2 regions of the Halomonas sp. E14 genome follow, and region 1 is predicted to be linked to the other one. Evidence: predicted binding sites of a transcription regulator. Region 1 holds the regulator's gene; the other holds the start of a gene.
What was found. The regulator sigma-54, encoded in region 1, starts transcription at its own class of promoters, with help from an activator protein. The targets are predictions, from matches to a motif close to TGGCACNNNNNTTGCTNT.
Positions count from the first base shown of each region.

Region 2: the regulator sigma-54 is predicted to act here: its motif matches at 1,386-1,403, upstream of glnL (nitrogen regulation protein NR(II)).

Region 1 is NZ_CP199423.1:2,453,054-2,456,858, reverse strand. It holds gene ACT7B3_RS11480 (RNA polymerase factor sigma-54) at 100-1,509, opposite strand; gene lptB (LPS export ABC transporter ATP-binding protein) at 1,664-2,395, opposite strand; gene lptA (lipopolysaccharide transport periplasmic protein LptA) at 2,397-2,906, opposite strand; gene lptC (LPS export ABC transporter periplasmic protein LptC) at 2,903-3,511, opposite strand; gene ACT7B3_RS11460 (KdsC family phosphatase) at 3,520-3,805, opposite strand, start outside.
Region 2 is NZ_CP199423.1:334,155-337,959, forward strand. It holds gene glnA (glutamate--ammonia ligase) at 1-399, shown strand, start outside; gene ACT7B3_RS01495 (DUF4124 domain-containing protein) at 586-1,134, shown strand; gene glnL (nitrogen regulation protein NR(II)) at 1,493-2,539, shown strand; gene ntrC (nitrogen regulation protein NR(I)) at 2,532-3,805, shown strand, end outside.

The DNA of each region.
Region 1 (3,805 bases):
CTTCGTCCGTCGAGTGGTGGCTCGATTGTAACCCTTTTTAGGGCCTAGCAAACCCCCTCGCTACCCGCATTTGTCCGGGATCAAACCCGCCTCTCAAGCCTAGCGGAAACGCTTGCGTTCGCTCGACGAGGGGATACCCATGGCCTCACGATATTTGGCGACGGTACGTCTGGCGACCCGGATGCCTTCTTCTTCGAGCAGCTCGACCAGGCGGCTGTCGGAAAGCGGCTTGCGTGGAGGTTCATCCTGCACCATCTTGCGAATCCGTGCACGTATCGCGGTGCTGGAGTGCGCATCGCCCTCGCCGCCGCCCACGTGGCTCGAGAAGAAGTACTTCAGTTCGAACACCCCGCGCGGCGTATGGATGTACTTCTGTGTGGTCACGCGTGAAATGGTCGATTCGTGCATCTCAACGGCCTGGGCGATGTCGGCCAGGATAAGCGGGCGCATGGCTTCCTCGCCCTGCTCGAGAAAGTCGATCTGGCGCGCCATGATCTCGCTGCCGACCCGCAGCAGGGTGTCGTTGCGGCTGGCAAGACTCTTCATCAGCCAGCGCGCCTCTTGCAGGTGATCCTTGAGAAACTGATTATCGGCGCTCTTGTCGGCGCGCTTCACCAGCGACATGTAGTCGGGCTGGATGCGCAGCCGAGGGAGCGCTTCGGCATTGAGCTCGACGCGCCAGCCGTGGACGTCATGGATGGCCAGCAGGTCGGGCGTGACGTAGTTGCCGCTGACCTCGACGTAGGCACTGGCAGGGCGCGGGTCGAGCGAGCGAATCAGCCCGATGACAGCCTCCAGCGCTTCGTCGTCGAGCCCCAGGCGGCGCTTGAGCAAGCGGCGGTCGTCGGCGGCCAGGGCTTCGAGGAACTGGCGCACCAGCCGGCGCGCCTGGGGCAGCAGCGAAGTGGTGTCGGGCAGCGTGGCCAGCTGCAGCAGCAGGCATTCGCGCAGGTCGCGGGCGAAAACGCCGGTCGGCTCGAATTGCTGCAGACGCAGCAGGACCTGCTCCACTTCTCGGGTGGTCAGTCCGTCGAGTCCCTGCTGGCGAAGCCCGTCGCGCACATCATCAAGCGACTGGGTGAGGTAGCCGGTACCGTCGACGGCATCGATCAGGCTTTCGGCGATCAGCCGCTGGCGTTCGCTGAGGTCGGTCATGGCCAGCTGCCAGGTCAGGTGGCCGGCCAGGCTCTGAGCGCTGGCCTGGCGCTCGAAGTCAGGGCCTTCGCCGCTGCCAGCGCTGCCGTGATCGGGATAGGTGTCCGTCCACTCGCTGTCGGTGGTCAGCTCTAAGGGAATGTCGTCGTTCCAGTCGTCCGGGGGGGCGTCGTCGACCCGCGTCTCGCCGTACTGCTCGTCCAGTTCGAGCATCGGGTTGGCCTCGAGGGCCTGCTGGATTTCCTGGCGCAAATCAAGCGTGGAGAGCTGGAGCAGGGCGATGGCCTGCTGCAGCTGTGGCGTCATGGTCAGCTGGGTGCCGACTCGCAGTTGCAAAGAGGCTTTCATGGCCATGAGAGAAAGTGCTCATCTGCCGAAAAAAACCACCCTATTCCGCTTGAGCGTTGGTTGCAAGATGTGTTGCTGCAATATGCATGCCATGCGCAAATTTCATGCCCCAACACTTGACAGTCTGCAGCATCAGTGTGTTGTGAGGAACAAGGGGGCGTCAGAGGCGGAAATCTTCGCCGAGGTAAACTTCCCGCACGCGTCGATTGGCCAGGATGGTGTCGGCATCGCCTTCGGCGATGATCTGGCCGTCGCCGACGATATAGGCGGTATCGCAGATATCCAGCGTCTCGCGCACGTTGTGGTCGGTGATCAGCACACCGATGTTGCGTGCCTTGAGCTGGCGAATGATGCCCTTGATCTCGCCGACGGAAATGGGGTCGACGCCGGCGAAGGGTTCGTCAAGCAGGATGAAGGCGGGCTCGGTCGCCAGGGCGCGGGCGATCTCGACCCGCCGCCGTTCGCCGCCAGACAGGCTCATGCCCAGGTTGTCGCGAATGTGGGTGATATGGAAATCTTCCAGCAACTGCTCCAGCCGTGCGTGGCGGCCACGCTTGTCGAGGTCACGGCGCGTCTCGAGGATCGCCAGGATATTGTCCGCCACCGACAGCTTGCGAAAGATCGAGGCCTCCTGCGGCAGGTAGCCGATGCCGGCTCGTGCGCGCTCATGCATGGCGCTGCTGGAGAGATCCAGCTCGTCGATGCAGACGTTGCCGGCATCGGCCTTGACCAGCCCGACGATCATGTAGAACGAGGTGGTCTTGCCGGCGCCGTTGGGCCCGAGCAGCCCGACGATGCTGCCCTGGGCGATGGACAGGCTGATGTCGTGCACCACGCGGCGGCGCTTGTAGCTCTTGGCCAGGTGCCTGGCGTACAGCGTCTTCGTCGTCATCTCAGCGCTCCGGCTGCAGGGTCATGCGAATGCGCTGACGCCCTTCGACGCCTTCTCCCTCGGCGCGGGCCTGGACCACGCGGCGGTCGAGGAAGTACTCCAGGTAGCCGCCATCGAAGGTATCGCCGCCCTGTTGCAGTTCGGCGCGGTCGATCAGCTCCACGCGGCGTTCGGCCACGTGATAGATGATGGTACGGCCCCAGCCGCGGGCCAGCGGCTCGTCCGGAGCGGGCTGCTGCTGGATGTAGGCGCGTTCGCCGGTGGCGATGGCGCGGGTCAGCTCGCCCTGGGCATTGCGGCGGATCTCGACCCGGTCGCCGGTGAGTCGCATGCTGCCCTGGCGAATGTCCACGTCGCCGGTGTAGATCGCCGTGCCTGCCACGTTGTCCAGGTCGAGGCGGTCGGCCTCGACCTCGATGGGCGCGCTGGCATCGCTCTCCAGGGCCAGGGCAGGCGCGACCGAAAACAGCGCGCTCAGGGCGAGGGTCAGCAGCGGGACGATACGCATCATGGATCGGACTCCTCGTTGGTGGCGGTGCGGCGTGCGGGCGGATGATGGCCGCGCACATTGTCAGTCAAACGTGCCTGGTTGTCATGGATCCAGGCATCGAACCGCTCGCCGCTCATGCGCTGGGGCGGCTGTTGGAGAAGGGCGGGCGTGTCGCTCCAGGCGTGCCCGGTGTCGGCATCGAAGTGCAGGATGTCGGTGTCGAGCTGCCACAGCTCTTCCGGGGCGAACAGGCGGGCCTCGCCGCTCAAGGTCAGCGGGTTGCCGCCCGGGCCGAGGCGTCCCGTGGCGCCGCTGGCCACCCACAGGCGGCCTTCGCGGTCAATCAGGTGCGCCAGCGGCGTGAGCGCGCGCGTGACGTCGTCGTGGGGCGTATGCACCAGCCTGGGGCTGGTCAGGCGCTGATGCGCCACGCCCTGGGCGTCGTAACGCGTGAGGCGCACGTTCTCGAGGAAGTAGTCGGGCTCGCCGGCCTCGTCGGTGGGTACCGGCCCGGGCGGCGCTGGCCGCCAGGGGTCGAGCCAGGTCAGCAGCCCACCCAGCAGCAGCAACAACAGCAGCAGCCAAAAGCGGTAGGACGAGCGCAGCAGTCGACTCAGCGCGGCCATGATGGCGCTCAATGGCGGCTGAGCAGGTAGGTATCGACCAGGGCGTCGCGATGGCCTTGCGCTTCCAGCAGCGTGTCGCAGATCTCGCGAACGGCGCCATGCCCGCCGGGGCGCTCGGTGACCCAATCGGCCAGCGCCTGAATGTAGGGCGGTGCACCCGGCACGCTGATGCCAATGCCGGCGCGCTGGATGGCTGCCAGGTCCGGCAGGTCGTCGCCGCAGTAGGCGACCTGTTCGAGCGAGAGGCCCAAGCGGGAACACAGGCTGCGCAGGGTGGCCAGCTTGTCTTCGCAG
Region 2 (3,805 bases), 2.1 Mb from region 1:
CGCAACCGCTCTGCGTCGATCCGTATTCCGTATACCGCAAGCCCGAAGGGCAAGCGCGTCGAGGTCCGCTTCCCCGACCCGACGGCCAACCCCTACCTGTGCTTTGCCGCCATGCTGATGGCCGGTATCGACGGCATCAAGAACAAGATCCACCCCGGCGACGCCATGGACAAGAACCTCTATGACCTGCCGCCGGAAGAGGGCAAGAAGGTGCCGACCGTGGCGCACAGCCTGGATCAGGCCCTGGATGCCCTGGACAAGGATCGTGCCTTCCTCCTCGAAGGCGGCGTGTTCACCGACGACATGATCGACGCCTACATCGAACTGAAGATGGAAGACGTGGAGCGCATCCGCATGACCACGCACCCGATCGAATTCGATATGTACTACAGCTGCTGATCCCTCAGCGGCAAGCGCTTCACCGCAGGCGGCCGAGCCGCCGATGGTGACACGAAAGGGGCCCCCTCGCGGGGCCCTTTTTTGTCGTACACTCAAGCCTGCGGCGGGGCCGCAGGCTGCTTCATGCCCGCCGCCGAGGCGGGCCTACACCTCTGGGCGCGTCGGGTTGAGCAAGGAGATCACGCCATGACGAAGGCTGTCGCGCTACTCATTCTCTGGTTGATGGCCGCATCGGCCTTCGCCACCACCATCTATCGTACGGTCGATGCCCAGGGCAACGTGATCTTCAGCGATAATCCTGAGCGCGGCGGCGAAGCGGTTCAGCTGGCGCCGCTGACGGTGGTGCCGGCCAGTGCCGGCGAGCGGCGCAGCGTCGTGGCGCCTCGCGTGGAAGGCATCGCACCGCGGGTGCCGGCGGCGCCGGGTCAGCCGTTCATGCCCTACGACACCTTCCGCATTTTCTCTCCCCGCCAGGGCGCCGCGCTGCCGGCCAGCCACGCCGGCAACCTGCAGGTGGCGCTGCTGATCGAGCCGCCGCTGCGCACGGACCATCAGGTTCGCCTCTTGGTCGACGGCCGGGTCAGCCAGACGGCGCTGCACACCTCGGCCTTCATGCTCTCCAACCTGGCCAGCGGTCGCTATGAGCTTCAAGCGGAGCTGCTCGACGCCCGTGGCGAGATTCGCCATCGCACGCCGCCGGTGTCGCTGGTGGTGGAGCGCGCCGGCCCGCCCTAGCTATGGTCGCCGTTACCCGGCGCGTTTCCGCCCGAAAGTGGGGTTGCAGGACGTCCGGTGCGGTGGCGCTGTGACGGTGCGGGCGCCTGCCCGCACCGGGTCGAGCCCGCCCCGCCTTGGCTACCCCGTTGCCCTGTTGTACGGCTGGCGCGTTTTTTGGCGCACCAATATAGTGCATTAAAGTCGCCCGCCCAGGCCTTGGCCGCTGCCTGCCCTGCCGCAAGGCAGCGCCGTTGCGCGGTTTTCTCTTTTGGCGCACTTCTTGCTAAGTACTTGTAGCGAGTTGTTGGGTGCGTTGCGCTACGGCAACGCCATCGGCGCCATGCCGGTGCACGCCCCGTAAACAGAAGGCTATGCCATGTACCGACGCTTGATGGAACATCTCACCACCGCCGTGCTGCTGCTCGATGGCAGGCTGCGTCTGCGTTGGATGAATCCGGCAGCGGAAGCGCTGCTTGCGGTCAGCCTGGGGCGGGTGCACGGGCTGCGCCTGGCGGCGCTGCTGTCCGACGACGATGGCATGGGTGAGGTGCTGGCCAAGGCGGCCGGCAACCAGCACCCCTTCACCCAGCGTGAGGTGCGCCTGACCCTGGCCAGCGGCGCCGGAGCGACCATCGACTACACGGTGACGCCGCTCTCCACCGACGAGCTGCTGGTGGAGATGGAGCCCCGCGACCGGCTGCTGCGCATCTCGCGCGAGGAGGCGCTGCTCAACCGGCAGGAGGCGATCAAGGTACTTTCGCGCGGGCTGGCCCATGAGGTGAAGAACCCGTTGGGCGGCATCCGCGGCGCCGCCCAGCTGCTCGAGCGCGACCTCGACGACCCGGCCCTGCAGGAATTCACCCGCATCATCGTCGAGGAGGTCGACCGCCTGCGCGACCTGGTCGATAGCATGCTGGGGCCGAACAAGCTGCTGCGCCACGAGCCGCTCAATATCCACAAGGTGCTGGAGCGGGTGCGCACGCTGCTGCTGGCCGAGACCCCGGCGGTGCGGATCGAGCGCGACTACGATCCCAGCCTGCCGGACTTTCCCGGCGATGAGGCGCAGATGATTCAGGCGGTGCTCAACGTGGCGCGCAACGCCGTGGAGGCGATGACCGAGGCCGGCACCGAATCGCCGTGCCTGCTGATGCGCACGCGGGCGCGCCGGCAGTTCACCCTGGGCGCCGAGCGCCATCGCCTGGTGTGCGAGGTGGCGCTGATCGACAACGGCCCCGGCGTGGCCGAAAGCCTGCAGGAAACACTGTTCTATCCCATGGTATCGGGTCGGGCCGACGGCAGTGGACTGGGACTGTCCATTGCCCAGGGCATCTTGCATCAGCATCAGGGACTGATCGAATGCGAATCCCGCCCCGGGCATACCGAATTCAGACTTTTGATTCCGTTGGAGAGGCGCCATGACTGATGTCGCTCGTGTCGCGGTGGTCGATGACGACCGTGCCATCCGCTGGGTGCTGGAGCGCGCCCTGGCTCAGCCCGACCTCGACGTCGAATGCATTGATCGAGCCGACCTGGCTCTCGCTCGGCTGCTGGACGACCCCCCCGATGTGCTGGTGACGGATATCCGCATGCCGGGCATCGATGGGCTCGACCTGATGTCGCGGGTGCGCGAGGTGCACCCGGACCTGCCGGTCATTGTGATGACGGCGCACTCCGACCTCGACAGCGCCGTGGCCTCCTACCAGGGCGGGGCCTTCGAGTACCTGCCCAAGCCGTTCGACGTCGATGAGGCGCTGGCCCTGGTGCGCCGTGCCGTGGCCCACGCACGCGAGCGCAAGCGGCCGGTCAGCGTGCCCGAGGGGCTCGATGCCGAGATCATCGGCGAGGCGCCGGCGATGCAGGAGGTGTTCCGCGCCATCGGCCGGCTGTCGCACTCGCACATCACCGTGCTGATCAACGGCGAGTCGGGCACCGGCAAGGAGCGGGTGGCCCGCGCCTTGCACCAGCACAGCCCGCGCGCCGCCCAGCCATTCATCGCGCTCAACATGGCGGCGATCCCCCGCGACCTGATCGAGTCGGAGCTGTTCGGCCATGAGAAGGGCGCCTTCACCGGTGCCACCGCCCAGCGCCAGGGGCGCTTCGAGCAGGCCAACGGCGGTACCCTGTTTCTCGATGAGATCGGCGACATGCCCGCCGAAACCCAGACCCGGCTGCTGCGGGTGCTGGCCGACGGCGAGTTCTACCGGGTCGGCGGCCATACGCCGGTCAAGGTAGATGTACGTATCATCGCCGCCACCCATCAGAACCTGGAGGCGCTGGTAAAGGACGGTCGTTTTCGTGAAGACCTCTTTCACCGCCTCAATGTGATCCGTGTGCACCTACCCAAGCTGGCCGAGCGCCGCGAGGATATCCCGCGCCTGGCGCGGCATTTCCTGGCCGAGGCGGCCAAGGAGCTGGCCACCGACGTCAAGGTGCTGACCAAGGATGCCGAGACCCACCTGACCCGGCTGCCCTGGCCCGGCAATGTACGCCAGCTGGAAAACACCTGCCGCTGGCTGACCGTGATGGCGTCCGGTCGCGAGGTGCTGGTGGAAGACCTGCCGCCGGAGCTGCTCGGCGACGAGGCGGGGGAGGAGCACCTGGGCGACTGGCGTGCCGCCTTTCGGGACTGGGCCGACCGTGCCCTGGCAGCGGGCCACACCCACCTGCTGGAGGAGGCGGTGCCCGACTT